Regions from separate parts of the Caldimonas sp. genome, predicted to be linked through region 1. Evidence: predicted binding sites of a transcription regulator. Region 1 holds the regulator's gene; each other region holds the start of a gene.
What was found. The regulator HrcA, encoded in region 1, represses chaperone genes, less so after heat shock. The targets are predictions, from matches to a motif close to TTAGCACTCNNNNNNNNNGAGTGCTAA.
Positions count from the first base shown of each region.

Region 2: the regulator HrcA is predicted to act here: its motif matches at 10,809-10,835, upstream of groES (co-chaperone GroES).
Region 3: the regulator HrcA is predicted to act here: its motif matches at 3,184-3,210, upstream of rpoH (RNA polymerase sigma factor RpoH).

Region 1 is NZ_JBKBVU010000066.1:715-13,397, reverse strand. It holds gene ACK42S_RS08730 (dynamin family protein) at 1-1,939, shown strand, start outside; gene mutY (A/G-specific adenine glycosylase) at 1,982-3,031, shown strand; gene ACK42S_RS08720 (LON peptidase substrate-binding domain-containing protein) at 3,044-3,670, opposite strand; gene rapZ (RNase adapter RapZ) at 3,667-4,572, opposite strand; gene recN (DNA repair protein RecN) at 4,569-6,260, opposite strand; gene ACK42S_RS08705 (NAD kinase) at 6,265-7,143, opposite strand; gene hrcA (heat-inducible transcriptional repressor HrcA) at 7,263-8,291, shown strand; tRNA gene ACK42S_RS08695 (tRNA-Ile) at 8,321-8,397, shown strand; gene ACK42S_RS08690 (response regulator) at 8,409-11,051, opposite strand; gene ACK42S_RS08685 (transporter substrate-binding domain-containing protein) at 11,048-11,902, opposite strand; gene ACK42S_RS08680 (metal-dependent hydrolase) at 12,124-12,683, shown strand, end outside.
Region 2 is NZ_JBKBVU010000003.1:33,731-46,413, reverse strand. It holds gene ACK42S_RS00895 (YbfB/YjiJ family MFS transporter) at 1-548, opposite strand, end outside; gene ACK42S_RS00890 (ProQ/FINO family protein) at 801-1,616, shown strand; gene ACK42S_RS00885 (MBL fold metallo-hydrolase) at 1,617-2,570, opposite strand; gene ACK42S_RS00880 (DUF6781 family protein) at 2,709-3,398, shown strand; gene ACK42S_RS00875 (amidase) at 3,410-4,945, shown strand; gene ACK42S_RS00870 (methyltransferase) at 4,935-6,131, shown strand; gene ACK42S_RS00865 (hypothetical protein) at 6,161-6,526, shown strand; gene ACK42S_RS00860 (AAA family ATPase) at 6,523-7,206, shown strand; gene ACK42S_RS00855 (hypothetical protein) at 7,386-7,643, shown strand; gene ACK42S_RS00850 (class I SAM-dependent methyltransferase) at 7,669-8,352, opposite strand; gene ACK42S_RS00845 (hypothetical protein) at 8,671-8,958, opposite strand; gene ACK42S_RS00840 (hypothetical protein) at 9,104-9,517, opposite strand; gene ACK42S_RS00835 (FMN-binding negative transcriptional regulator) at 9,847-10,479, shown strand; gene groES (co-chaperone GroES) at 10,949-11,239, shown strand; gene groL (chaperonin GroEL) at 11,292-12,683, shown strand, end outside.
Region 3 is NZ_JBKBVU010000180.1:1,831-6,040, reverse strand. It holds partial or broken gene ACK42S_RS14510 (cation-transporting P-type ATPase) at 1-2,159, shown strand, start outside; gene rpoH (RNA polymerase sigma factor RpoH) at 2,220-3,149, opposite strand; gene ACK42S_RS14500 (LLM class flavin-dependent oxidoreductase) at 3,255-4,210, opposite strand, start outside.

The sequences.
Region 1 (12,683 bases):
TCTCGAGGTCCAGTTGCAGGAGCTGTCGCGCTTTCTCTTCGACCACGATCTGCTGGACGAACCGGCCACCGACCTGCTGGAGTCGCTGCAGGCCCGCCTGGCCCGAGACCGCTTGGTGGTGGCCTTCGTCGCCGAGTTCTCGCGCGGCAAGTCCGAGCTGATCAACGCGATTTTCTTCGCCGACACCGGCCGGCGCATCCTGCCGGCCACGCCCGGGCGCACCACGATGTGCCCGGTCGAGCTGAGCTACGACCCCGACGAGCCGCCGTCGCTGCGCCTGCTGCCCATCGAGACCCGGCTGGGGCCGGCCTCGCTGGCCGAACTGCGCCAGCAAGCCGGCGTGTGGACCGAGGTGACGCTCAACGTGAAGCGGCCCGACGAACTGGCCGAGGCGCTGACCCGCGTGATGGCCACGCGGCGCGTGCCGCAGGACGAGGCCCGGGCGCTGGGCTTCTGGGATGACGAGCGGGCCCAGGACAACCCGCCGCTGGGCGAGGACGGGCTCGTCGAGGTGCCGGCCTGGCGGCATGCCGTCATCAACTACCCGCATCCGCTGCTCAAGCGCGGCCTGGTGATCCTGGACACCCCGGGCCTGAACGCCATCGGCGCCGAGCCCGAGCTGACCGTGAGCCTGCTGCCCTCGGCGCATGCCACGGTCTTCATCCTGGCGGCCGACACCGGCGTGACGAAGTCCGACCTGGCGATCTGGCGGGATCATCTGTGCGGCCAGCCGCTGGCGCGCTACGTGGCGCTGAACAAGATCGATGCGCTCACCGATCCGCTGAGCTCGCCGGCCGAGGTGGAGGCGCACATCGGCCGCCAGCGCAGCCAGACGGCGCAAACACTGGGCATCCCCGAGGACCGGGTTTTTCCGATCTCGGCCAAGATCGCGCTGGCCGGTCGCGTGACCGGCGATGCCGACGACTTGCGCGCCAGCCGCCTGCTGGAGCTGGAGGACGCGCTGGGCCGGCAGTTGCTGCCGCAGCGCAAGGAGGTGCTGGCGCAGCTGGTGATCGACAGCGCCCGCCGGCTGGAGGCCCAGATCGGCCGCCGCCTGGCCGACCGCCGGCGACAGTGCGCCGAGCAGTTGCTCGAGTTACGCGGTCTGCGTGGCAAGAACGCGGGCATGGTCGAGGTGATGATCCGGCGCGTGGAGGCCGAAAGCAGCGAATTCGAGCAGTGCATCGCGCACGTGCAGGCCATGCGCTCGGTGCACACGCGCATGCTCAAGGACGCCTTGGTGGGCATCTCCAGCGACGTGGTGCGTCGCCACACCGAGGTGCTGCAGGAACGGCTGCGCTCGGCCATCCTCAACTTCGGTGCACGCAAGGCTTTCACCGAGATGGCGCAGGCGCTGCGTTCCAAGCTCGACGAGGCCCAGGCCAAGGGCCACGAGATCCACACGATGCTGGGCGCGTCCTTCCAGAAGCTCAACGCCGAGTTCGGCTTCGGCCTGGCCGTGCCGGCCGCGCCCGACCTCTCCCGCTTCGTGCGCGACCTCGAGCTGATCGAGCGCAACTACACGCAGTACCTGGGGCTGTCGCATGCATTGCGCCTGTCCAACGAGCGCTTCATGTCGCAGTTCCGGCGCATGCTGGTGTCCAAGCTGCGAGTGGTCTTCGAAGGTGCCAGCGCCGAACTCGAGCTGTGGAACAAGACCGCCTCGGCCCAGATCGACACCCAGTTGCGCGACCGACGCCGCAACTTCAAGCGCCGACGCGAGACACTGGAGCGCGTGCGCAGCGCCGCGGCCGAACTGGAGGCCCGCGTGAGCGAGATGGAAGCCCAGGAAGGGCGCATGCGTGAACTCCAGGAGCGCCTGCACCGCCTGGTGGCCCGATTGCAGCAACAGGCGGCTGCTCCGCTGCCCTCCTCCGGGATCGAGCCGCTGGCGCTGGACCTCGACCTGAGCACCCACCCCGCCCCCTTGCAGGCCTGAGCTAGTGTGAACGCGCTGGCGGACAGCCGCCACAATCGCGGCATGTCGCGTCGCCCTCCTTCCACCGCAGCACTGCGCCCGCATTTCGCTGCGGCCGTGATCGCCTGGCAGCGCACGCACGGCCGCCATGACCTGCCCTGGCAGCGCAGCCGCGAGCCCTACCACGTGTGGCTGTCGGAGATCATGCTGCAGCAGACCCAGGTGAGCACGGTGCTGGCCTACTACGAGCGTTTCCTTCAGCGCTTCCCCGATGTGCACTCGCTGGCCCGTGCAAGCAGTGACGAGGTGATGGCCGCCTGGAGCGGCCTGGGCTACTACAGCCGCGCGCGCAACCTGCACCGCTGCGCCCAGGTGGTGGTGGACCAGCACGGCGGGCAGTTCCCGCGCACGGCCCAGGCCCTGGCCGAGCTGCCGGGCATCGGGCGCTCCACCGCGGCGGCGATCGCGGCCTTCTGTTTCGGCGAGCGCGCGGCCATCCTGGATGGCAACGTCAAGCGGGTGCTCACGCGCGTGCTGGGCTTCGGCGAGGACCTGGCCCAGGCCCGTCACGAGCGCTCGCTGTGGGAGGAGGCCACCGCATTGCTGCCCGGGCAGGACATGGCTGCCTACACCCAGGGCCTGATGGACCTGGGCGCCACGGTGTGCACGGCGCGCTCGCCGCACTGTCTGCATTGCCCGGTGCAGGCCTGGTGCGCGGCCCGTGCCGAAGGCCGCCCCGAGGCCTACCCCGTCAGGACCCGCAAGCTCAGGCGCAGCCGTCGCGAGCATTGGTGGCTGTGGCTGGAGCATGAAGGCCGGGTGTGGCTGCAGCCGCGGCCCGCGCGTGGGGTGTGGGCGGGCCTGCACAGCCTGCCCGAATACGACAGCGAGGCGGCCTTGCAGGCGGACTGGCCCGGGCCGCTGACCCCCTGGCCAAGCATCTCGCATGCGCTCACGCACTTCGACTGGCTGCTGCACCCGCGCCAGTGTGTGCTGCACGGGCCCGAGCCGCGGCCGCCCGGCCCCGGCCAGTGGGTGGCCTACGAGGCCCTGGCCGACTGGGGCCTGCCGGCGCCGCTGCGCAAACTGCTGGCCTCACGCGGCCCGGTATGAACACAGAGGCCCTCAGGCCCCGCCGATGATGCCTTTGCTGCGCAGGAACTGATCGACCAGCTTCAGGCGCACCTGCGGGTCCTCCAGCTCCATCAGCTTCTGGCGCGCGGCCAGCGGGATGGGCAGGATCTCGCACCAGCGGTTGGCGATCCAGCCGGCCTCCTCGAAGCGGAAGGGCTCCAGGAACGGCAAGGGGCCGCGCTGGCGCAGCATCTGGATCGCGTTGGCCAGGGCCTGCGCGCTGGCGAGGTAGTCCTCCTGCGGCAGCACGGCCGGGTCGGGAGCCAGCCAGCCCACCTCGGCCAGCCACAGACCGTCGTCACGTTGGCGTGTGGACCGGATGCGGAAACGCTGCGAGCCGCGGCAGCGCAAATGCAGGATGCCGGCCTGCTCGCTGTCAACCTCGATCAGCTCGGCCAGGCAGCCCACGGCCTCGAGGGCCACGGCCTCGCCTTCGCGTCGGACTTCCTGGCCCTGGCGCAGGGCCACCACGCCGAAGGGTCGCTGGGTGCGCAGGCACTCGCTGACGAGGTCGAGATAACGCGCCTCGAACACCTTCAGGCCCAGCAGGCCCTCGGGGAACAGCACGGTTTGCAAAGGGAAAAGCGGCAGCGAGGAAGGGTCGGGCAGATCGGTCATGAAGCAGCGTCACGCGCATCGAGCTCGCGGTGACGGATCAGGGTGGAGCCCCGCGCCCGGAAGCGCTGGGCCAGTTGTTCGACGAGGTAGACGGAGCGATGCTGCCCGCCGGTGCAGCCCACCGCCACGGTGAGGTAGGCGCGCTGGTCCTGCTCGAAGGCGGGCAGCCAGCGGCGCAGGAAGGCCTCGATCTGGGCGAGCATCTCGGCCACCTCGGGCTGCTGCTGCAAATAGGCGATCACCGGCGCGTCACGCCCGGTATGGGGGCGCAGCTCGCGGTCGTAGTACGGGTTGGGCAGCATGCGCACGTCGAAGACGTAATCCGCATCGAGCGGCACGCCGTGCTTGAAGGCGAAGGACTCGAACACCAGCGTGAGCGAGGCCGCCGGGGCCTGCACGATCTGGCGCGTCCACTGGCGCAGTTGGGCCGGCCGCAGTTCGCTGGTGTCGATGATGGTGGACATCTCGCGCAACTCGGCCAGCAGCTCGCGCTCGAGTTCGATCGCCTCGATCAGCGCACGCTGGGTGGTCGGGTCGGCCGCGAGGGGGTCGGACAGCGGGTGGCGGCGGCGCGTTTCCGAAAAGCGCCGCACCAGGGTGTCAGTGGAGGCGTCGAGGAAGACCGGCCGCACCGTAACGCCCTGGTCGCGCAGCCGCGCCAGCGCGGGCTTGAGCAGGGGCAGCGACTGCGCGGCGCGCACGTCAGCCGCGATGGCCACGCGCGCGGTGAACTTCTCGTGCTCGAGCTGCACGCAAGGCTCCAGCAGCTCGGCCGGCAGGTTGTCCACGCAGAAATAGCCGGCGTCCTCCAGCGCATGCAGCGCCACCGACTTGCCCGAGCCGGAGATGCCGGTGATGAGCACCAGTTCGCGCAGCGCGGCCGCGGCGGTGGTCTCGCTCATCCGCGCCTCCGTGCCCGCGGCTCTGGCACCGGGCCGGGCGGCGTCGCGGCCGTGGCCAGCATCTCCTGGGCATGCGCGAAGCTCGTGCCGGAGAGCTGCTGCCCGCCCAGCATGCGGGCCACCTCGGCCACCCGGGCCTCGCCGGCCACGCAGCGCAGGCTGCTGGAAGTGCGACCCGCCTCGGTGGTCTTGCTGACCACCCAATGGTGATCGGCACAGGCGGCCACCTGCGGGAGATGCGTGACGGCCAGCACCTGGCGGTCGCGCCCGAGTTGCTTCATCAGCCGCCCCACGGTGTCAGCCACCGCGCCGCCCACACCGGCGTCGATCTCGTCGAAGATCAGCGTGCCGGCCTCGCCGAGTTGGCTGGTGGTGACGGCGATGGCCAGCGCGATGCGCGACAGCTCCCCCCCCGAGGCCACCTTGGCCAGCGGGCGCGGCGAGCTGCCGGCGTGGCCGGCGACGAGGAACTCCACCGACTCCAGGCCGTGGGACTGGGGTGCATCGTTGGGCACCAGCGCCACCTCGAAGCGGCCGCCAGCCATGCCGAGCTGTTGCATCGCCTGGGTGACGGCCCGGGCCAGCCGGGGCGCCGCTTCGCGGCGGGCTTTGGAGACCTCGCGCGCCGCCTGGTCGTAGGCCTTGCGGGCCTGGGCCGCGGCGCGTTCCAGGCCTTCCAGGTCGGCCGCTGCATCGAGCCGGGCCAGCTCGTCCTTCCACTGCGCCCACAGCGCGGGCAGCTCCTCGGGCGGCCGGCGGTAGCGGCGCGCCAGGCCCATCCAGCTCGACAGGCGCCCGTCGAGCTCGTGCAGTCGGGCCGGATCGAGCTCACCGTGGCGCAGGTAGGCGTTCAGGCTGTGGGCGGCATCCTCGAGCTGGGCCTGGGCACTGCGCAACACCTCGATCACGTTGGCCAACGCGCCGTCGTAGTCGGCCACCGCCTCCAGGCCGTCGATGGCGCGGGCGGTCAGTTCGTCGGCGCTGCCCTCGGACTCGGACACCGCCTGCAAGGCGGCCTGCACCGCCTCGGTCAGGGCCTGGGCATGGCTCAGGCGCCGGTGCTCGGCATCGAGCTCGGCCCATTCGTCGGGACCGGGCGAGAGCTTGTCGAGCTCGCCGATCTGCCAGGCCAGGCGCTCGCGCTCACGCTGCAGGTGGTCCTGCCCGGCGCGCGCCTCCTCCAGCGCCTGGGCGGCCGAACGCCAGGCCGTCCAGGCCCGCGCCAGCGGCGCGAGGTCGCAGCCCGCATAGGCGTCGAGCAGACTGCGCACCGATTCAGGCCGGGTCAGGCTCTGCCAGGCATGCTGGCCGTGGATGTCCACCAGGTGCTCACCCACCGCCTTGAGCTGGGCCACGGTGGCCGGGCTGCCGTTGATCCAGGCGCGGCTCTTGCCCTGGGCATCGATGCTGCGCCGCAACAACAGCACCTCATCGGTCTGGAAGCCGGCCTCGTCCAGCCAGGCCGCCAAAGCGGCCGGGCTGTCGAACTCGGCGCTGATCTCGGTGCGGGCGGCCCCCTCGCGCACCACGCCGGCGTCGCCGCGCGCGCCCAGCGCGAGCTGCAGCGCATCGATCAGGATGGACTTGCCGGCGCCGGTCTCGCCGGTCAGCACGGAAAAGCCCGGGGCCAACTCGACCTCGAGCTCATGGACGATGACGAAATCCCTCAGGGCGATGCGGCGCAGCATCGGCTCAGGCTCCCAAACCTTCGTTCCAATGGAGTTTCTTGCGCAGCGTGGCGTAATAGCTCCAGCCGCGCGGATGGAGGAAGCGTACCCGGTGTGCCGATCGGCGCACGTGGACGACGTCGCCGTGCAACAGGCTGGCCAGGCTTTGCATGTCGAAATTCACGCTCGTGTCGCGCCCGCCAACGATCTCCACTGCGACCTCGCTGTCGTCGGGCAGCACGATAGGCCGGTTGGACAGGGTGTGGGGCGCGATGGGCACCAGCACCCAGCCAGCGATGTCCGGGTGCAAGATGGGCCCCCCGGCCGACAGCGCATAGGCCGTCGAGCCCGTGGGCGAAGCCACGATGAGGCCGTCGCAGCGGATGTTGGCCATGAAGTCGCCAGCCACCTCGATGCGCAGCTCCACCATGCCAGCGGTGGCGCCGCGGTTGACCACCACGTCGTTGAGGGCAAAGGCCTCGAAGATGACACGGCCGTCGCGCACGACCTGGCCTTCGAGCATGCTGCGGCGCTCCTCCTCGAAGTCGCCGGCCATCACGGGCCCCAGCACCTCGTGCACCTCGCCCACCGGGATGTCGGTGATGAAGCCCAGGCGGCCCTGGTTGATGCCCACCAGCGGCACCCCGTGGCGCGCCACCTCGCGGGCAATGTGCAGCATGGTGCCGTCACCGCCCACCACGACGGCCAGGTCGCATTCGCGGCCCACACCTTCCACGTCGAGCATCGGGTGGCCGCTCAGGCCGGTGTTCATGGCCGTGTCGTACTCGACCGAGACCTCCGCCCCCTGGCGGCAGATGAACTGGGCAATGTCCTCCAGCACCCCCCGCATGCCCTGGGCCTGGTATTTGCCGATCAGCGCCACGTGACGGAAGCGGGATTTCATGGGCGGGATTACACCACAGCGCCCACGCCGCCACCGAGGGGCCCAAGTCCCCGCCTGGCCAGGGAAAACGCCCAAGCGGCGCCCCTTGCAGCGCGCCGGCGCGCCCTAAAATCAACGCCATGCTGGACGACCGCGCCAAGACCCTGCTCAAAACCCTGGTGGAACGCTACATTGCGGACGGCCAGCCGGTGGGTTCGCGCACTCTGTCCAAGGCCTCGGGGCTGGAGCTGTCGCCGGCCACCATCCGCAACGTGATGGCCGACCTCGAGGAGCTGGGGCTGATCGCCAGCCCCCACACCTCGGCCGGGCGGGTGCCCACCGCGCGCGGCTACCGTCTGTTCGTCGACACCATGCTCACCGCCCGGCCGCTGGACCTGAACCAGCCGCCGCCGGAGGTGGCCTGCGTGCGCGATCAGCTCCAGCCCGACCAGCCGCAGCGCGTGATCGCCAATGCGGCCCACCTGCTGTCCAACCTGTCGCACTTCGTGGGCGTGATCACTGCGCCGCGCAAGCCCTCGGTGTTCCACCACATCGAGTTCCTGCGCCTGTCCGACCGGCGCGTGCTCGTGATCCTGGTCGCCCCCGACGGTGACGTGCAAAACCGCGTGCTCTTCACCGAGCACAATTACACCCAGGCCCAGCTCGTCGAGGCCACGAACTACATCAACACCCATTTCGCCGGTTTGACGCTCGAGGAGGTGCGCAACCGCCTGCAAACCGAGGTGGAGGCCCTGCGCGGCGAGATCGCCAGCCTGATGCAGGCGGCCGTGCAGGCCGGCACCGAAGCCATGGCCAGCAGCCAGGAGCAGGTGGTCGTCTCGGGCGAGCGCAATCTGCTGACCGTGCAGGACTTCTCCAGCGACCTGGAGTCGCTGCGCAAGCTCTTCGACCTGTTCGAACAGAAGACCCAGCTCATGCGACTGCTCGACGTCTCCAGTCGCGCCGAGGGCGTGCGAATCTATATCGGCGGCGAGAGCCAGGTCGTGCCCTACGAGGAGCTGTCCGTCGTCTCAGCGCCTTACGAAGTGGACGGCCAGGTCGTGGGCACCCTGGGCGTGATCGGCCCCACCCGCATGGCCTACGACCGCATGATCCAGATCGTGGACATCACCTCCCGCCTGGTGTCCAACGCGCTGAGCCAGAAGTAGCACGGCCTACAATCGGGGCCCACCCTTTCGGGCCGTTAGCTCAGTCGGTTAGAGCAGAGGACTCATAATCCTTTGGTCGCAGGTTCGAGCCCTGCACGGCCTACCAAACCCTCGCCCCTAAGACCCCAGCCAGTGGCGCAAGCGGGCATACAGCAAAGAGGGCTCCACCGGCTTGGCGATGTGGTCGTTCATGCCGGCGGCCAGGCAGGCCTCGCGGTCTTCGCCGAAGGCATTGGCGGTCATCGCCACGATGGGCGTGTGCGCATGAGCGGCCAAGGCGCGAATGGCCCGCGTGGCTTGCAAGCCGTCCATCTCAGGCATGTGCATGTCCATCAGAATCAGACGGTACGGATAGGCCGAAGCCATGCGCACGGCGTCCACACCGTTGCTGGCCACATCCACGTGCAAGCCCACTGCGCGCAGCAGTTCACGCGCGACCTCCTGGTTGACGGGATTGTCTTCGACCAGCAACAAGCGGCCTTGCGGCGGCACCGCTTGCGGTGGCGGCAACACGGGCGGCGGTGGCGCCTGGCTGATGCGTTCACGCAAGAGCGCGATCAAGGCATCGTGCAAAGCCGACGGCGTCACCGGCTTGAGCAGCACGGCCCCCACCCCCTGCGCCCGGGCCGCTTGGCGCAAGGCGGGGTCGTCGCGCGCGGTGACCATCAAACTCGCCGGCATGGCTTGCGCCCCCCACAGCTCACGCAAGCGGCGCAGGGTTTGCAAGCCGTCCATCTCGGGCATAAGCCAATCGGTCACGATGACATCGGGCCGACGCGCCTTGCTTTGGCTCATGTCGTGCACGGCTTGCGCACCGCTGTCGCAGGCTTGCACCTGCAAGCCCATGATGTGCAGCATCTCCGCGAGTGCTTGACGGGCTTCGATCAAGTCGTCGATGAGCAAGACGTGCAAACCGCGCAAGCGCACGTCCACACGCGAGGGCTGGGTGGCCGCGCGGCGCAAGCTCACGGTGAACCAGAAGGTGCTGCCTTGGCCGGGCTGACTGTCCACGCCAATGTCGCCTCCCATCAACTGCACCAGATGGCGCGTGATGGTCAACCCCAAGCCGGTGCCGCCATGACGACGGGTGCGAGTGCCGTCGAGTTGCTCGAAAGGCTGAAAGATGCGCTCGATCTGCTCGGGCGTGAGCCCGGGGCCGGTGTCTCGCACGGAAAAGCGCAACTGAAGCTGCTCGGCAGCTTCGGCAAGCAGTTCACCGCGCAACAAGACCACGCCTTGATCAGTGAACTTCACCGCATTGCTCAGCAAATTGAGCAAGGCTTGCGACAGGCGAGTGGCATCGCCATGCACCGACACGGGCAGGTGGTCTGCATCGAGCACGAGCTCCAGGCCTTTGTCGCGCACTTTCGGTGCCACCAGATCGCAGGTGCGCGACAACATGGTGTCGATACGGAAATCGGCCGGCTCGAGTTGGAGCTTGCCGGCTTCGATTTTGGCCAGGTCCAGCACATCGTTGATGATGGACAGCAAATGCTGGGCAGCCGTATCGATTTTGTCCAGCTTGTCGGCGTGCTCGCCCGAGCCAAGCTGCTGGCGCAGCAAATGGGTCAATCCGATGATGGCATTCATCGGGGTGCGGATTTCGTGGCTCATGTTGGCCAGGAACGCGCTCTTGGCGCGGTTGGCCGCCTCGGCGCGGTCACGCGCGCGGGTGAGCTCGACGTTGAGCGCCTCCAGGTGGTCGTGCGCCACTTTCAAATCGCTCACATCGGTGGCGAAGAAGTAATAGCCGTGGATGCGTCCGTCACGCCGATCGGGCATGCGATGGGCCCAGAACTGGCGCGGCGTGCGTTCGTCCACAGACCAGGTGTATTCGCCCTCGAAACTCTCGCCTTGCAAGATGCGCTGGATCCTGGGCCACTCGCGCTGAAAGAGCTCTTGGCCAACGACCTCGGCCACTGGGCGGCCGATGGCCTGATCGGCGCTCTTGCCCAGCCATTCGAGATAGGCCTTGTTGGCAAAGCGCAAGATGAGATCTTTGTCCCAATAGGCCACCAGGGTCGGCTGGTGATCAACCACGGTGCGCCAAAACACATCGGCGCGCCGTTGCTCGGCCAAGGCCTCGTCCAGGTGGGTTTTGCGCTCGGCCGCCAGCGCGCGGTAGCGTTGTTGGGTGTCGTACAAAGCCGCTTCGATGCGCCGTTGGCGACGCCACGCACGCCACACCGCCCAGGCCAGCACAGACAGCAACACCACGGTCCACGCCAAGGCCATCCACTGGCGCCGACGCTGCTGTGCGATGGCTTCGTCAAGCTGCTGGCTCATCTCCTGCACCAAGCGTGCGGCCGCCCCATCGACCCGCCCCAGCATCAGGCGCGCGGCGCTGGAGCGCAGCCAAAGCAGGCGGTCATCGCCAGCGCTGCGCCAGGCCTGTCGCATCTGGGTGATCGCCTCGGCCAGCTCCTGCGTCGCAGCGCTGGTGGCCCCGGCCGACGTGGCCACATGGCTCAACTGGTCCAGCGCTTGGTCGATCAAGGCCAAGCCTTGCGAGGCATTCCAGGGCCCGGGCGCATCGTCTGTGGCCAAACTCAAGTGCAGCACCCCTTGGGCCACGTCGATGCGTGCCACGCGCATGTAGCGCAAGGTGCGCACGGTCTGCTCCAGTTGGCTCAAGTAGCTGCTTTGCAGCCACACGACCGTCAGACAGATCAGCCCCGAGCCGAGCACGGCCGCCCACGCCCACAGCGGCCAGCTCGACCCCCCCCGCATACGGGCGCGAAGCCCCTTCGGAGACTTCATCGGCCGCCCTCCTGCGGCTCGCGTTCGCGCGGCGGGAACACGTCCTCTCCCAACTCCCAGCGCGCCAGCACGGCGGCGTATTGCTCACTGCCGAGCACCTCGCCCAGGGCCTGGTCCCAGGCACGACGCAAGGCCTCGTCTTCATGACGGAACTGAAACGCCGGGTGATCGGCCTGGGCTCCCAGCAGCTCCCTTGCGTCCAAAGGGTGCGCCTGCAAGCGGCCTTGGCTGTGCGCCGCCATCCATTGCACCGACGGCCACGACAGCGCCAAGGCATCGGCCAAGCCTTCGAGCACGGCGGCTTGGCCGCTGGCCGCATCGGGCACGAGCATCAAGCGGTCTTGCAAGCCGCCGCCGGCCAACCAGCGCTGATGCTCCACCGAACCTTCGATCACCGCCACACGCTGCACCGGCTCCCAGCCTTTCCAGGCCGAAGCCTGCGTCTCTTCCGCGCTGCGGCGCCACAACACGCCAGAGCGCACCCGCATCATCGGCCGCGAATGCGCCACCCACGCCTCCCGCTGCGGGGTGATAAACATGCCAGCGGCCACCACATCGAAGCGATGCGCGCGCAGCTCGGGGATCAAGGCATCGAACCGAGTTTGGACCCACTCGTAGCGGCTCACCCCCAAACGCTCGCCTACCAAGCGAGCCACTTCGGGGGCCACACCGTCGACCTGCCCGTCAGGACGCACGATGGCATAGGGCGGCTCGACGGCATAGCCCACCCGCAAGGGCTCGCCCGCGCGCAGGCGCTGCAAGCGATCGGCCGGCGCGTCGGCACGATGCCACCACGCAACCGCCCCCCACGCCAAGGCCGCCCCAACGATCACCGCCGCTGCAGCCTTCATCCATCGCCGCGCCACCGAGCCCTCCTGCGCCGCACCGAGGGAGCCACACGGTGGCGACCGCCGCTTCATCCCCGAGCACTGGCTTCAAAATTTCGATGCTAGAGGGGCGTGAGTCCGCGGCCCATACCCCAAAGTGGGGGGCTCGCGCGATAAACGCACGAAGGTGTTTGAAGTGTTCCAATCTGGCGCAATGGCAGGCGCCCATGCCTCAAGGAGGGTCCATGGATTCGGTGTCACAGTTCGCGTTGGGCTCGGCCGTCGGCCTGGCGGTGATGGGCCGGCGCACGGCACTGTGGAAGGCCGTCCTGTGGGGCGGCTTGGCCGGCACCCTGCCCGACCTGGACGCGCTGATCGACTTCGGCGATGCGGTGCGCAACATGACCTACCACCGCGGCGAAACCCACGCCCTGTTTTACCTGAGCCTGGCCTCGCCGCTGCTGGCCTGGATCGTGACGCGCGTGCACGGCGAGGCGGCCCTGTTCCGGCGCTGGTGGCTGGCTCTGTGGCTGGTGCTCGTGACCCATCCGCTGCTGGATGCCATGACGGTCTACGGCACGCAACTGGCCTTGCCCTTCAGCGACCACCCCTTCGGCGTGGGCAGCGTCTTCATCATCGACCCGCTGTACACGCTGCCCCTGCTGGTGGGCGTGACCGTGGCCTGGGGATCGCGGCAGACCGACCGCCTGCACTGGAACACCGCCGGCCTGGTGCTGAGCACGGCCTACCTTGGCTGGAGCGTGGTGGCCCAGCAGCAGGCCCTGGCCGCGGCCCGCGATTCGCT
Region 2 (12,683 bases), on a different contig from region 1:
GCGACGACCACCACTGCGGCGGCCAGCAGGCCCAGGCCGGCCCAGGTGGGTGCCGCAGGCCAGGCCCGCAGCCCGGCCACCCAGGCGATGCCGCCGGCCACCGCCATGCCCACGCCCACGCCGGCAAACACGCCGCCCGCCGCAGCCGGGCGGCCTGCCTTCGCCAGCCAGCCCATCGCCCAGGCCGACACTCCCACCAGCACGAAGGCACTGCACACGCCCGCCGCAAAACGCCACCACCAGGCCATCACCAGCCCCGGCGACACCGCCATCGCCAAGGTGCATACGGCCACGCCCAGCAAGCCGGCCCGAGCCGCCGCACCGGCACGCGGATGGCCTGCCATGCAAGCCAAGGCCCCGGCGAGGTAACCCAGGTAGTTGGCCGCCGCCAACTGGCTGCCGGCGGTCAGGCTCAGCCCCTCGGCCTGCATCAGCGGCAGCAGCGGCGTAAAGGCAAAGCGTCCGATGCCCATGCCTGAGGCCAGGCCCAGCAGGCCCACGGCCCGGGCCCGGCGCGACGCCCTCGCCGCTTCGTGGTCGTTGCTCATGGGGCGATGCTAAGCCGAACCGTGGCAACGCAGCGCTCGCGCATGGCATCAGGCCGTCGAAGCGGCGACAATCGCCGCTTCACGCCGCGAACCGTCATGAACGCCGACACCCCGAACCTCCCCCCGCCCGAAGGGGCAGACGTCCCGCCGCCCCCGCCGGTGCCCACCGAGCCGCTCTTGTCCGCCCAGGCCGCCCCGGCCGATGTCACAGCGACCGCTGCCCCCCCCACAGCGCCCGCGCAGCCGCCTGCCATGACGGTCAAGGCCTGTGCCGAGGAGCTGCGCGCGCGCTTTCCCGCCCTGTTCGGCGGCGAGCCCAAGCCGCTGAAGCTGCGCATCCAGGTGGACATCAACGAACGTGCGCCAGGCGTGTTCCCCAAGCCGGTGCTGTCGGCCTTCTTTCGCCGCTACACGCTCAGTGACGCCTATCTCAAGGCGGTGAGCACCGGCACACAACGCTTCGATCTCGACGGCCAGCCCGCCGGCGAACTGAGTGAAGAACACCGCCGAATCGCGCTGGAAACCTTGCTGCAACGCCGCGAGCAGCGCCGTGGCCCGCTGCATCCGCCGCGTGAGGGGCAGGCCGCGCCCGTGGCCCAGGCGGCCGACCCGCAGGCCCAGGCCCGTCGCAAGGCCCAACGCCAAGCTCAACGCGAACAGGCCCGTGCCAAGCACCGCGAAGCCCAGCGCGCCGAACGCCAGTTCCGCGCCGGCCTGCTGCGGGCCTTCGAGACCACCACACTGACCCGCGAGAACTTCTGCGCCCTCAAGGGCATTGCGCCCGACGCGCTGGACGGCCTGCTGGAGACAGCCCGAGCCGAGCGCGCGCAGCGGCAGGCCTTCCTGGCCGAGCTGAGCAAGGCCTACCGCGACAGCGGCCTGAGCATCAACGAATTCGCCGCCAGCAAGAACATGCCCCCGGGGCAGATGCACCATCTGCTGCGCGAGGCGCAAGGAGGAGGAGCTGATGACAGACGCCCGCCCCCGCGCGGAGACCGTCCGCCGCGAGGCGGCGACCGCCCGCCCCGGCGTGAAGGCCCGGACCGCCCCCGCGGCCCGCGCCGCTGATCAGGCGGTCGCGGCCGCCTGCTTGTCCAGCCACACGCCCAGGCCCTGGGCGTTGAGTTCCACGTCGCCTTCGAGCAGCGCCTGCACGCGCTCGTCGTCGAGCGCGCCGCCGCAGCGCCGGTATTCAGCACCATACAGCGCCGCCAGGCCCGCACGCAGGCGTGCATCGCGGTCGGGCCGGTCTGCGACCGACCGGCCCAGGCGCACCATCGCATCGAGCTGATCGCGCACCATGGCCGCCTGCGCGGCCACCGCGCGCGTGGCGCCAAAGTGCGTGAGGAACATCACCTGCGGGTCGTATGCCATCAGCCGGTCGATCGAGCGGTGCAGGGCCTCGGGCTCGAACTGCACCGGCGTGGTGGTCGGAAAGGCGTAGCGGCCATCGGCCGTGACGAGATCCGGGTAGGCGATGCCGAAGGTGTCGCCGGTGAACCAGCCGCGGCTGGCTTCATCCCAGATGCAGTGATGATGGCGGGCGTGCCCCGGCGTGTCGGCAAAGTGAAGCGGCCGTCCCGCCAGCTCCAGCACCAGGCCATCGTGGGTTTCCAGCACACGTTCGGGCGGCACGGGTTGCAGCTCGCCGTAGTCACGCTCGGCCACCTCGGGGCCATAGACCGCCCGCACGCCGGCCATGAGCTGGCGCGGGTCGATCAGGTGCCGCGCCCCGCGCGGATGCACCACCAGCTTTGCGTTCGGCAGGTGCTGCAGCAGCAGGCCCGCGCCGCCGGCGTGGTCGAGGTGCACGTGCGTGACGATCAGCCAATCGACCTGCTCGGGGGCGATCTGCCGGGCCTGCAAAGCCGCCAGCAGGCGTGGCACGGCGCTGTTGGGGCCGGTGTCCACATACGCGCCGCGGCCGTTTTCGACGATCAGGTAGGCCGCATCGAATCGCGGCCGCACAAAGCCGGTGTCGATGACGGTGATGCCGGGGTCGAGGTGTTCGAGGAAGTCCATCGCGGCATTCTCGTCCTTTCGTTGCGGTGGTGCAGTCCGTGCTGGCCCACCCCCTGGTCAGCGCGCGTGATCCCGCCTATAAAGCGGCAGGTGCCGCATCGGGCGCGGCCGCCGCAACGAAAAGACGAGGAGACGCGCATGAGCACGAAATCCGGCATCGACCAGGACGCCCTGATCCAGATGTTCGCCCAGGCCACCGCCGGCCAGGGCGAGGCGCTGCGCAAGGCGGTGAGCGCGGCCACCCTCAAGGCCCTGCAGGGGCGCGAGCTCACACTGCAGAACGTGCGCAGCGTGCTGCAGGCCGTCACCCAGGCGGCCTCGGCCGGCGCGGCCCAGAACCCGGGCAGCACCATCGACGTGCAAAAGCTCCTCGAGAAAGCCTTCGACGGCATGGATGCCGCCTTGCTGAAGGCCGTGCAGGCGCACCGCACCGCCTTGCAGCAATTCGTCTCCCAGGGAGCCGACCTGCAGCAGGGCCCGCTCAAGACCGCGCTGGCCAATCTCGAGAAGATGGAAGACGTCTTCTTCACCACCGTGGGCAAGGCCATCCAGGACGCGGCGGGCCCCGTGCAAGGTGCCTGGCAGCCCGTGCTCGATGCGATGAAGCTCAAGGGCACCCACACCGGCGCCCAGGCGGCGGACACCGTCGAGCAGCTCCTGGCGCAGGCGCGCACCAGCCTGCGCGAGAGCCGGGCCATGGGCCTGCGCACCGCCCAGGCCCTGCTCGAAGGCTATTCCACGCTGGTCAGCGGCGTGCTCATCGGCATGACCGAAGGGCTGCAACAGGGCAGCGCCGAAGCACCGGCGGCCCGCACGCGCAAGCGTTGACGCGGCGGCGCATGCACCACGCCGAGTACCTGCGCCATGACGCCACCGCCCTGGCCGCCGCCGTGGCCCGCGGCGAGGTCAGTGCCTGCGAATTGCTGAATCTCGCGCTGCAACAGCTCGACCGGGTCGAGCCGCGCATCCAGTCGCTCGCGCGGCTGATGGAAGGCGAGGCCCGCGCCCAGATCGAGGCCTGGCCCCATGGCCGTCCCTCGGGACCCTTGGGCGGGGTGCCCTTCCTCGTGAAGGATGCCGTGCACGACATCGCCGGGCTGCCCACCGGCCAGGGCAGCCGGGCCTTCACGCGCCCCGCCGCCCAGGACAGCAGCATCGTGCGCCGCCTGAAGGCCGCGGGCCTGGTGATCTTCGGCAAGACCCGCCTGCCCGAACTGGCCCTCAAGGGCGTGACCGACCCGCGCGCTTTGGGGCCCAGCCGCAACCCCTGGCACCTGGACCACACCCCGGGCGGCTCCAGCGGGGGCGCGGCCGCCGCCGTGGCCGCGGGGGTGGTGCCCATGGCCGCCGGCAACGATGGCGGCGGCTCCATCCGCATCCCGGCGGCCTGCTGCGGGCTCTTCGGCCTGCGGCCCTCGCGCGGGCGCGTATCGGTGGGTCCGGCGCTCGGCGAAGTCTGGTACGGCGCCTCCAGCGACGGGGTGATCTCGCGCAGCGTGCGCGACAGTGCACTCGCCCTGGATGTGCTGTCCGGCCCCGAACCGGGCGACCCCTTCCAGATCCCGCCGCCGCCGGCACCCTATGTCGAACTGATGCGCCAGCCGCCCCCGCGCCTGCGCATCGCCTACACCACCGCCTCGCCGCTGGGCACGCCGGTGCACGCCGAAGCCGTGGCCGCCGTCGAGCACACGGTCGATCTGCTGCGCCAACTCGGGCACGAGGTGGTGCCGGGCGCCCCCGACATCGACGGCCGTGCGCTGGCCCAGACCTACCTGCACCTCTACTTCGGCGTGGTGGCCGCCAGCGTGAGCCAGGCGTGCGAACAGGGCGCACGCGAGAGCGATTTCGAACCGCTCACCCGCGTGCTGGCCGCCCTGGGCCGTGCCACCTCGGCTGGCACCGCCACGCGCCACCTCTGGCGCTGGAACGATTTCGCCCGCGCGCTGGGCCGTTTCCACCAGCAGCACGACCTGCTGCTCACCCCCACGCTGGCGGGCCCGCCTGTGGTGCATGGCACCGGCGACCCGCCCGCCTGGCAGGAAAGCCTGCTCACGGTTCTGTGCGCCACCGGCCTGCTGGGCGGCCTGCACCGCCTGGGCGTGCTGGCCCCGGTGATCGACCAGATCGCGCTCGACAGCCTGCGCCATGTGCCGTTCACCCAGCTGGCCAACCTCACCGGCACACCCGCGATGAGCGTGCCGCTGCACTGGTGCGCCAACGGCCTGCCGCTGGGTGTGCAGTTCATCGCCCGCTTCGGCGAGGAAGCCACGCTGCTGCAGCTGGCGGCCCAGCTCGAGCAGGCCCAGCCCTGGTTCGACCGGCTGCCACCGCTGGCGCACGACAGCCCAGCCGCTACAGTGGCGCATGCCCACTGACATCTCGACCCTGCGCTGGACCGAAGACGGCCGGTCCCATGAGGCCCACTGGCATTCCGAGGCGGGCCTGCCGCCGCCCAAACGCGTGGTGGTGGCCGACGACCAGACCACGGCCGACACCGCCCTGCGCCTGACCAGCGAAGGCACCGCCCTGCTGTGGCGCGGCGACTACCACAACGCCCGCCAGTTGCTCGTGGCCCTGACCCGGCGGCTCGACCGCCCGCCGCGCAAGCCGCCGCCCGCACCGGCCCCGGGCACCGACCCGCTCGCCCATGCCTTCCACCTGCAGCGCAAGGCCCAGGCCGAAAAGGCCCGCCGCCTCAACCTCGTGTTGCTGCCCTTCGAGGCCCACTACGCGCTGCCGCTGCGCCGCGCGCCCGAGGTGCGCACCGCCTGCGAAGAAGCCTTCGGCCCCTGCGAGGCGCCCTGTGTGCTGTCGCTGCGCGAGCTGCTGGGCGCCATCGGCGCCCACGAATGGCGGCTCAAGGGCGTGGAGGTGCCGGCCCTGGGCGCGCGCATCCATGCCCACTACGGCGTGTTCTCACCGGTGCGGGGGGAATACGTCGATCTGGTGGCCACCACGCCCCTGCCCTCCCCGCCCCCCGAGCGGGCCTTTGATGTGGGCACTGGCACCGGCGTGCTGGCCGCCGTGCTGGCCCGGCGCGGCGTGCGCAAGCTGGTGGCCACCGACACCTCGCCCCGCGCCCTGGCCTGCGCGCGCGACAACCTGCAGCGCCTGGGCCTGGCCGATCGCGTGACGCTCAGCGGCGATGACCTCTTCCCCGACGGCCGCGCCCCGCTCATCGTGTGCAACCCGCCCTGGCTGCCTGGACGGGCCCATTCGCCGCTGGAGCAGGCCGTTTACGACCCCGACCACCGCATGCTGCGCGCCTTCCTGGCCGGCCTGAAAGCCCACCTCACGCCCGGCGGCGAGGGTTGGCTGATCCTGTCCGACCTGGCCGAGCACCTGGGCCTGCGCCCCCGGGCCGAGCTGCTGGGCTGGATCGCCGAGGCGGGCCTGACTGTGGCCGGCCGCCACGACATCCGCCCCCGTCACCCCAAGGCCGCCGACCCGTCCGACCCGCTGTTCCGGGCCCGGCGTTCGGAGGTGACCTCGCTGTGGCGCCTGCGGCCCGTGCTTGAATCCAATGGACCCCTTTTGGCCAAAATTCCCCTTTTGGCCTAAGATAGGTGCACGCTGTCCGGGAGCCTGCCATGTCCGCCGTCCTCAAGACCCAGCCCGTCCCGCCCGTGGACCAGCTCCACCGCACGCCCGCGTCCGACGTGAAAAAACTCGGCTGGCGCGGCGTGATGCGTCAGCTGCAGACGCAAGGCCCCGTGCTGGTCACCAACCACCAGCAGCCCGAGGCGGTGATCCTGCCCGTGCAGGCCTATGCCGAGCTGCTGGCACGCGCCCAGCGCGCCGCCGACCCGGCCGAGGCCGCCCTGGACGCCCTGCGCCGCCGCTTCGACGAGCGCCTGGCCGTGCTGAACACCCCCGAGGCCGGCGACCGCCTGCGCGGCCTGATGGACGGCCCGGCCCGCCTGGGCGGTGAGGTCAAGGCCGGGGCCAGCTATTGAAGAAGCCGCCGTCCGCCCCGCGCCCCGTCCTCTTCGTGCTGGCTGGCGTCAACGGCGCCGGCAAGAGCTCGCTGGGCGGCCACCTGCTCACCCGCCAGGGCCTGACCTGGTTCAACCCCGACACCTACGCACGTGAACTCGTCGCGGCCGGCCTCGCCACGCCCGAGGAGGCCAGCGGCCTGGCCTGGACCGAAGGCCTGCGCCGGCTCGACGAGGCATTGGCCCAGGGCCGCCACCACGCCTTCGAAACCACCCTGGGCGGCACCACCATCGCCCAGCGCCTGCGGGACGCCACCCGCACCCACGACGTGCTGATGTGGTTCTGCGGCCTCGACACCCCCGAGCACCACCTGGCCCGCGTGCGGGCCCGTGTGCGCGCCGGCGGCCACGACATTCCCGAAGACCGCATCCGCCAGCGCTACCCGCGCGCCCTGGCCAACCTCATCGCCCTGATGCCCCACCTCGCCCACCTGCAGGTGTACGACAACAGCGCCGAAGCCGCGCCGGGCGAGCCCATCCCCGACCCGCGCCTGCTGCTGGAACTGCGCCGCGGGCGGCTCATCCACCCGCGGGCCGACGATGCGCAGGCGCTGCGCGCCACACCGCAGTGGGCCAAGCCGTTGATCGAAGCCGCGCTGAGCACCACCCCACCAGAGGCCACGGCGGTCGGAACCCGCTGACAGCCCGCCATGCCACCGCACCGACCGCCTGCCGCGCTGCCGTGCGGCACCATCGATACACGTCGATGCCCCTTCGGCGCCCCCCCCCCCGCGAATGCCGGGGCCGCCTCCAACCAGGGGGTGGCTCGCGCATCCGGCCTTGTTCATATTGACCCCACCCCCGCGTGAGGACCCGCTCCATGAACAACCCCGTCCTGCAGGAAGAGTATGCGCGGCTCCGCGCCCAACTGGCCGAAGCCTACAGCGCGCCGCAATGGCAGTCCGGCCAGATCGACCGCCTGGCCAACGCACTGGCCGCCGTCGAGCGCCAACTCGTCAGCCAAGCCCCCGGCGCCACCTGGCGCGAGCTTGGCCCCACCCCCACCCCGGCGTCTTCGGCCTGCACGATGACCCCTGGCAGGGAGGGGGGCGTCGCTGGCGTGTCGCAGGCTCGCTGACCCAAGACCGCCGCCCTGCCGCCGTTCAAAACGCTCGGGCAACGATGAACGGGCGCCAGTCCCGCTTCTTCGAGCCGTGCCGCTCCGTGGCCAGGATGTCGAATCCGGCCGTACGGATCGCCTGTTCCAGGCCCGCTGCAGAAAACGTCGTCACGCTCGGCGCCAGCCCCACCCACTGCATCACGGGCACGGCCAGCCGGATCAGCGGGTTCATCTCAGCGATGCAGGGCGTCTTGGAGATGAAGAGCCCGCCCGGCGCCAGCAAGGCCCGGACCTGGCCGAGCACCGCGGGCAGGTCGCCCACCAGATGCAGGACATTGAAGCCAATCACCACGTCATGGCGCTCGCCTTCTCGCGCCAAGGCGTCTGCCGTGGCCTGCCGGAAACGAAGCCGGCCCCTGAGCCCTTGGTGGTCAGGCATTGCGAGCTTCTCCTCGGCGATGGTGATCATGCCGGTGGACAGGTCGGTGGCTAGATAACTCTCCGCCGCGTCGGCCAGGCGAAGCGCCGCCGTCCCGGTGCCACAGCCCAGCTCCAGCACCCGCGCACCGGCAGGCATGAGCGCCCGCGTGCGCGCCAAGGTCCGTTCGAACCCGGCCTCGTCCGCAATCGCAGAGGCGGCGTACTTCCGCGCCGCCTTGTCCCAGAACTGCGCGTCCTTGTCGGTCGTCGTGGGGTGTTCGGGCTGGTGCCCATGGTCACGTTTCATCGCCTTCCCCGGTTGTTGGTGCTCAAGACACCCCGACCACGGACTTGTGCTGCCGCGGAGCTATCCCAGCAATACACACATTGACGTGGACACACCGGAGGCCAGCCCACGGTAGCGGATCGGCTGCATGGGCTGGTTGGGCGTCATTCGCCATCGAAGTAATCGTTGTCGATCCGTTTGATTTCGTACATGCCGACGAGCGAAACGCCCACGTTGTGATCAATCATCCGGGACACGACACCTAACGTTTGACATGAGGGGCGGCTTGCAGACGGCGAAGCCGGCTGTAAGACGTCCCCTCGATGGAAGGGTTAGGCATCATTGCCGCGGCCGGCGAGTATTGAGCCACCCCTGTGCGGCACCATAGCCTTCAAGAAGAACCTTCTCGCCAATTTCAACGATCAGCTTCGTATCGCCGTTGTGAAGAATTCGCGAGAACGAGAGATTCCACGGCAGCTCCTCGGATTCGTACATGAACCCGATGCCGCCAGGGACGATGAACTGCTTGAATTCGCCACCGGACGCTGCTCGGATGACTTCCACGATTTTCGCGTGCTCAGGCTGCGGTTTGGGGAGACCAAAGATTGCTAGATAGCAGCGCTTCATATGAACTCTCGCCTTTCTGAACCTGGGCGCTAGGAGCGTCGAGGATTGTGATGCCTAACGTTTGACGTGAGGGGCCGCCGTAGCGGCAAAGCCGCGAAGGGAACCCACAAGCGCAGCTTGTGGGCGGTCCCTCTCGACGGAATTGTTAGCGCGAGCACTCATTCTTAGGCACCGAAAACCCGCAGGCTTTCAAAGCTCGCTGAACAAACGGATGGCTTTCCATGGCGATGGCAGCCACGCACACACTGAACAGAAGGATCTTCGCTACCTGCCCGAACATGGCGAGCGGGCTTGCATCAGGTGCGCTGATTAGTAGATATGCACATAGAGCAATGAATGGAAGCGCGGAGATCACCACGAGTAATTTGAAAAAGCGCCTGGACGTTGTGCTTGCATTGGCCGCGTGATCGGCGCCGAGGATGCTTGCGGCAAAGAAAAATAACCAACCAAAGAATAAACCACTCTCGGAAATACTCTTCGTTGCAATGAACTCGACGGAGATGAGGAAGGCCCCAATTACGCAACAAATGATTTGAAGTGCGATGGTTCTAGGTTTCATAGCGCTAACGTGTTATAGGAAGCAAAACTGCTGCATAACACCGTCGACTGCCTTCCTAACGCCGACGGCCCGATCGGGCTGCAAGCCTCGCCCAGCCTGCGCCTCGAGGCATTGTCTGGATATTTGTACAGCACTGAATTTCATGCAAACTGGCGCAGGTTTCGCAAGGCGCACTTTGCCTGAGGCCGCCACCCAGCCAATTCCCCCTTTTGGGGGGGAACTGAGTTGCCCGGGCCCGCCGTTGGGCCTTGAGGCCCTTGCCTCTTTGCAGGCACAGTACCGGGCCGTCCCTTCCCCATCCCGCACGCGCCAGCGCCGGAGCCCCCACCATGTACCTCCCCCCTCACTTCGCCGAAACCCGCCCCGAGCAGCTGCACCGCATCATCAACGACCACCCGCTGGGCATGATGGTCACGCACACCGCCGCGGGGTTGGAGGCGCAGCACATTCCTTTCCTGCTGGACCCGGCGCAGGGCCCGCACGGGGTGCTGCTGGCGCATGTGGCGCGGGCCAACACGGTGTGGCAGGAGGTGGTGAGCGGCGATGCAGTGCTGGTGGTGTTCCGCGGGGTGGAGGGCTACATCTCGCCCAACTGGTACCCGGGCAAGCACGACACCCACCGCCGCGTGCCCACCTGGAACTACGAGGTGGTGCATGCGCACGGCACGGTGCATGTGCATGATGACGAAAAGTTCCTGCGCGGGCTGGTGGCGCGGCTCACGCGCGTGCATGAAGCCACGCAGCCGGTGCCGTGGAAGATGGGCGATGCGCCGCCCGACTATCTGGCCGCCATGCTGGGCAAGATCGTGGGGCTGGAGGTGCGCATCACGCGCCTGGACGGCAAGCGCAAGCTGAACCAGCACCACGAGGCCCGCGACCGCGCCGGCGCCATCCAGGGGCTGGAGACGCAGGGCCACGCGGGGCTGGCGCAGGCGATGCGCAACGCGAGCCACGGACGGTGACCCCCGGCTTCAGCGCCACACCGCGTCCTCCCGCACCACCAGCCCGCTCTCGAACGATTGCGCGCGCGTGCGCCACAGGCGGCACGGCCCCCGGTCCGGCGGCGTGGACGACCGGCCGCGAGCCCTGGGCGTGGCGGTGCAAGGCGCCGTAGGCCTCGTGCCGACCCACTGCGGCATTGCGATTGACTATCGATCCACATGTATCGATAGATGCCTGCACGCCTTCCAACAGCCTCCCGGCTGGCGCTGCATGGGTGCTGCGGGCTGAACACCGGGGGGCCGAGACGCCCTCTTGAAGAAGCTGCACCCACCCCTATAATTCGTCGCTGTTAGCACTCATCCAACATGAGTGCTAATGATCCCGGGGCAGGCCTGTTGGGTCGGATTCCCCGCCGATCATGCCTATCAAGTTGGTGCTTTATCGCATCAGCCATCAACCAGAAGTTGGTTCTCACTCTTAGGAGATGTCATGAAACTTCGTCCTCTGCACGATCGCGTGATCGTCAAGCGCCTGGAAAACGAAACCAAGACCGCTTCGGGCATCGTCATCCCTGACAACGCCGCCGAGAAGCCCGATCAGGGTGAGGTCCTGGCCGTGGGTCCGGGCAAGCGCAATGACAAGGGCGACTTCGTGGCGCCCAACGTCAAGGTCGGTGACCGTGTGCTGTTCGGCAAGTACAGCGGCCAGACCGTCAAGGTCGACGGCGAAGAACTGCTGGTCATGCGCGAGGAAGACCTCTTCGCCGTGGTGGAAAAGTAATCCTGCCACCCCCGTCTGAACAGATCTCAGCAACGAATCCGGAGAATTTCTTATGGCAGCTAAAGACGTCGTTTTCGGCGGTGAAGCCCGCGCCCGCATGGTCGAAGGCGTGAACATCCTGGCCAATGCGGTCAAGGTGACCCTGGGCCCGAAGGGCCGCAACGTGGTGCTCGAGCGCTCCTTCGGCGCCCCCACCGTGACCAAGGACGGTGTGTCCGTGGCCAAGGAGATCGAGCTGAAGGACAAGCTCCAGAACATGGGCGCCCAGATGGTCAAGGAAGTGGCGTCCAAGACCAGCGACAACGCCGGTGACGGCACCACCACCGCCACCGTGCTGGCCCAGGCCATCGTGCGCGAGGGCATGAAGTACGTGGCCGCCGGCATGAACCCGATGGATCTGAAGCGCGGCATCGACAAGGCCGTCGCCGCCCTGGTCGAGCAGCTCAAGAAGGCTTCGAAGGCCACCACCACCAGCAAGGAGATCGCTCAGGTGGGCGCCATCTCCGCCAACTCCGATGAATCCATCGGCAAGATCATCGCCGACGCGATGGACAAGGTGGGCAAGGAAGGCGTGATCACCGTCGAAGACGGCAAGAGCCTGGACAACGAACTCGATGTCGTGGAAGGCATGCAGTTCGACCGCGGTTACCTGTCGCCCTACTTCATCAACAACCCCGAGAAGCAGGCCGCGATCCTCGAGAACCCGTACGTGCTGCTGCACGACAAGAAGATCAGCAACATCCGCGACCTGCTGCCCACGCTGGAGCAGGTGGCCAAGGCCGGCCGTCCGCTGCTGATCATCGCCGAGGAAGTGGAAGGTGAAGCCCTGGCCACGCTGGTGGTGAACACCATCCGCGGCATCCTGAAGGTGTGCGCCGTCAAGGCCCCGGGCTTCGGCGACCGTCGCAAGGCCATGCTGGAGGACATCGCCATCCTGACCGGCGGCAAGGTGATCTCCGAGGAAGTGGGCCTGACGCTCGAGAAGGTGCAACTGGCCGACCTGGGCCAGGCCAAGCGCGTGGAAGTGGCCAAGGAGAACACCACCATCATCGATGGCGCCGGTGCCGCGGCCGACATCGAAGCCCGCGTGAAGCAGATCCGCGTGCAAATCGAGGAAGCCACCTCCGACTACGACCGCGAGAAGCTGCAAGAGCGCGTGGCCAAGCTGGCCGGTGGCGTGGCCGTGATCAAGGTGGGTGCGGCCACCGAGGTCGAGATGAAGGAGAAGAAGGCCCGCGTCGAAGACGCCCTGCATGCCACCCGTGCGGCCGTGGAAGAGGGCATCGTCGCTGGCGGTGGCGTGGCCCTGCTGCGCGCCAAGCAGGCGGCCGGCCAGATCAAGGGTGACAACCCCGACCAGGAAGCGGGCATCAAGATCGTGCTGCGCGCCGTCGAGGAGCCCCTGCGCCAGATCGTGGCCAACGCCGGCGACGAGCCCAGCGTG
Region 3 (4,210 bases), on a different contig from region 1:
TGGAGCGTTCAGCGGCCCTTGGTGACCGCTTCAACATGGGCTATGCGGGCACGCTCGTGACGCAGGGCCAGGCGCGTGCCGTGGTGGTGGCCACCGGGGCACACACCGAGATCGGCCGTATCGGCCGCATGCTCGAGACGGTGGAAGAGAGCACCACGCCCCTGTTGCGCAAGATGGCCACCTTCGGACGATGGCTGACGCTGGCCGTCCTCGCGGCCGCTGGTGTGCTTTTCGTGTTCGGCCTCGCCGTGCGAGGTGGTTCGGTGGAGGCGATGTTCATGGCCGCGGTGGGTCTGGCCGTGGCAGCCATTCCCGAAGGCCTGCCGGCGGTGATGACCATCACGCTGGCCCTGGGGGTGCAGCGCATGGCGGCACGCCACGCCGTGATCCGGCGCCTCCCGGCCGTGGAGACGCTGGGGTCGGTGACAGTGATCTGCTCGGACAAGACCGGCACGCTCACGCGCAACGAGATGACGGTGCAGCAGGTGGTGCTGCGCGAGGCGGTGCTGGCGGTGGAAGGCGCCGGCTATGCGCCTGAGGGCGCCTGGCGGGTGCAGGGGCAGCCCATCGACACGGCCCGTCTGGCCTCGCAGTGGCCGGTGGCTCATCGACTGGCGCTGGCCGGTGCCTTGTGCAACGACGCCAGCCTGCGCCGGGAGTCAGGCGAATGGCGGCTGGCCGGCGATCCGACCGAAGGGGCCTTGCTCACGTTGGCGATGAAGGCCGGTCTGGACCCGGGCGGGCTGCGACAGCAGCACCCACGGCTCGATGCCATTCCCTTCGAGTCCGAACACCGCTACATGGCCACGCTGCACCCGGACGATGCCGGTGGCCGCTTCGTGGTAGTCAAAGGCGCGCCGGAGCGAGTGCTCGCGATGTGCTCCCACGAGGCGGGTGCGCAGGCCGCGCCACAAACCCTGGACGCCGCCTGGTGGCAGGCTCGCATCGACGAGCAGGCCCGCGAAGGCCGCCGCGTGCTGGCCCTGGCCTGGCGGGCGCTGCCTGCGGCGCATGGCCGGCTCGAAGTGGCCGATGTCGAGCAGGGTCTGACGCTGCTGGGCCTGGTGGCCATCATCGATCCGCCGCGCGAGGAGGCCATTGCTGCGGTGGCCCAATGCCGGCAGGCGGGCATCCGCGTGAAGATGATCACCGGGGACCACGGCGTCACGGCCAGCGCCATCGCGGGGCAGCTCGGCCTCGGCGATGGCCTGGAGGCGATGACCGGCCCAGAGATCGAGGCGCTCGATGACGACGCCTTGCGCGAGGCGGTGCGCCGCACCGACGTCTTTGCCCGTGCCAGCCCCGAGCACAAGTTGCGTTTGGTGCGCGCGCTGCAGGCCAATGGCGAGATCGTCGCGATGACGGGCGACGGCGTGAACGATGCGCCGGCGCTGAAGCAGGCGGACGTGGGCGTGGCCATGGGCCGCAAGGGCACCGAGGCGGCCAAGCAGGCCGGCGCGATGGTGCTGGCCGACGACAACTTTGCCTCCATCGTGCACGCGGTGGAGGAGGGGCGCACCGTCTACGACAACCTGCGCAAGACGGTGACCTTCCTGCTGCCCATCAATGGCGGCGAGTCGCTCACGCTGCTGGTGGCGGTGCTGCTGGGCGTGTCGCTGCCCATCCTGCCGGCGCAGATCCTGTGGGTGAACATGGTGAGCTCCATCGCGCTGGCGATGGTGCTGGCCTTCGAGCCGCGCGAGGCCGACGTGATGCGACGCCCGCCGCGCGCGCCCGACGAGCCCTTGCTGTCACGCTTCGTGGTCTGGCGCATCGCGCTGGTGTCCACGCTCTTCCTCACGGGCATCTTTGGCATGTATGAGTGGTCGCTGTCCCGGGGACACAGCGTGGAGACCGCCCGCACCGTCGCGGTGAACACCCTGGTGGTGATGGAGGTCTTCTACCTCTTCAGCGTGCGTTACCTGAAGGCCCCGTCCTTCACCTGGCAGGGCGTGCAGGGCACGCCCCGTGTGCTGATGGCGGTGGGCGGCGTGGTGCTGCTGCAGATGGCCTTCACCTATGCACCGTGGATGCAGGCGCTGTTCCAGACCGAGGGCCTGAGTGTGATCCAGGGCCTGCAGGTGATCGGCGCGGGGGTGGCTGTGCTTGTGCTGCTGGAACTGGAGAAATTCGTGGTGCGGCGCTTGAAGCTCGCCTGAGCGCTGCCAACAGACAAACGGCCCCCGAAGGGGCCGTTGTGTGCAAAGGGTGGGGCCAGGTCAGGCGTATTCGGCCAGGGCCTTGCGCATCTTCTTCATGGCGGCCACCTCGATCTGGCGGATGCGTTCGGCGCTCACACCGTACTCGGCCGCCAGTTCGTGCAGCGTCATGCCGCCGCTGCCGTTGTCGTTCACCTTGAGCCAGCGTTCCTCGACGATGCGGCGGCTGCGTTCGTCCAGCGTGTCCAGCGCCCGGGCGATGCCATCGGTGGCCAGCACGTCGCGGTGCTGGGCCTCGATCACACGGGTGGGTTCGCGGCTTTCGTCGGCCAGGTAGGCGATGGGCGCGTAGCTTTCCTCGCCATCGTCGATGGTGGGCTCCAGGGCCACGTCGCCGCCGGACAGGCGGGTCTCCATCTCGATGACGTCCTCACGCTTGACCTTGAGCTCGCGGGCCACGGTGTCGATCTCGCGGTCGGTGAGCGTGCTGCGATGGAGTTCGCCCGCATCGGCGTCATCCTTGAGGCTTTGCTTCATCGAGCGCAGGTTGAAGAACAGCTTGCGCTGGGCCTTGGTGGTGGCCACCTTGACCATGCGCCAGTTCCTCAGGATGAACTCATGGATCTCGGCCTTGATCCAGTGCAGGGCATAGCTGACCAGGCGCACGCCCTGGTCGGGGTCGAAGCGCTTGACGGCCTTCATCAGGCCCACATTGCCTTCCTGGATCAGGTCGCCATGGGGCAGGCCGTAGCCCAGATACTGGCGCGAGACGGACACCACCAGACGCAGGTGCGAGAGCACCAGCTTCCCGGCGGCTTCCAGGTCGTGATGGTCGCGCCAGCGACGGGCCAGCGTGGTCTCTTCCTCCTGCGTCAGCAGCGGCAGACGGTTGACGGCCGTGATGTAAGCGTCCAGATTGCCCAGCGAAGGCACCAGGGCCCAGGGATCCCGGACGGTCAGGGCAGCGGTCGAGGTGTTCATGGTCGTCATAGACATCCCGAACCTCCTTTTAGTTCCTCCAATATTAGCACTCGAACGAAGAGAGTGCTAAATCCCCCACGGGGAAACCCTAAGTCGTAGAAATAGGCAATCGCTTCAGTCTGGGTTTTTGGGGAGATCGAAGGCCTGGGCGAGCAGGGCGTAGGAATGCCGGCGCACGGCCGGGTCGTGAGCCCAGGTGTTGATGACCAGCTCGTCGAGCTCCAGTTCGTCGGCCAGGCGTCGCAGCTGCTCGGCCACCGTGGCGGCGCTGCCGACGAAAGCCTTGCGGCGCAGGGCGTCCACCGTGGGCCATTCCTCGGGTGTGAAACCGCGTTCGGCGATCTGGGCGGGCGCCTGCAGTGGGCCCAGGCGGCCCCGCATCCGGTCTACCCGCCAGCGCTCGCGGCTCAGGGCGTGGTGGCGGGCTTCTTCGTCGGTGTCGGCGGCCAGGGCCCAGACGCAGATGGTGGCCTGGGGCTTGGGATGGCGCTCGCTGGGGCGGTAAAGGCTGCGGTAGAGGTCCAGCGCCTGCTCCACGCCCTGGCCGTCCATGAAGAAGTAGGCAAAGGCATAGGGCAGGCCCAGGTGGGCCGCCAGCCGGGCGCCATAGTCCGAGCTGCCCAGCACCCACACCGTGGGGATGCGCGCCCAGGGGGCGTCGGGGGAGGGGGCCGGGCCGCGGGGGTGGGCAACGATGCCTTGGTGCGCCTGCCCGCTCAGCCAGGCCTGCAGGTCCTGGATCTGCTCGGGGAAGCGTTCGGCCGCCGCATAGGCATTGGGGTTGAGAGCCATGGCGGTGCGCATGTCGGCACCGGGTGCGCGGCCCACACCCAGGTCGATGCGGCCCGGGGCCAGGGCCTCGAGCACGCGGAACTGCTCGGCTACCTTCAGCGCTGCGTAGTGGGGCAGCATGACCCCGGCGCTGCCCAGGCGGATGCGCCGGGTGCGTGCGGCGATGGCCGCCAGCAGGATCTCGGGGGCGGTGCCCACGATGGTGGGCAGGCTGTGGTGCTCGCTCACCCAGAAGCGGTGATAGCCCAGGGCTTCGCAGTGGACGGCCAGGTCGAGCG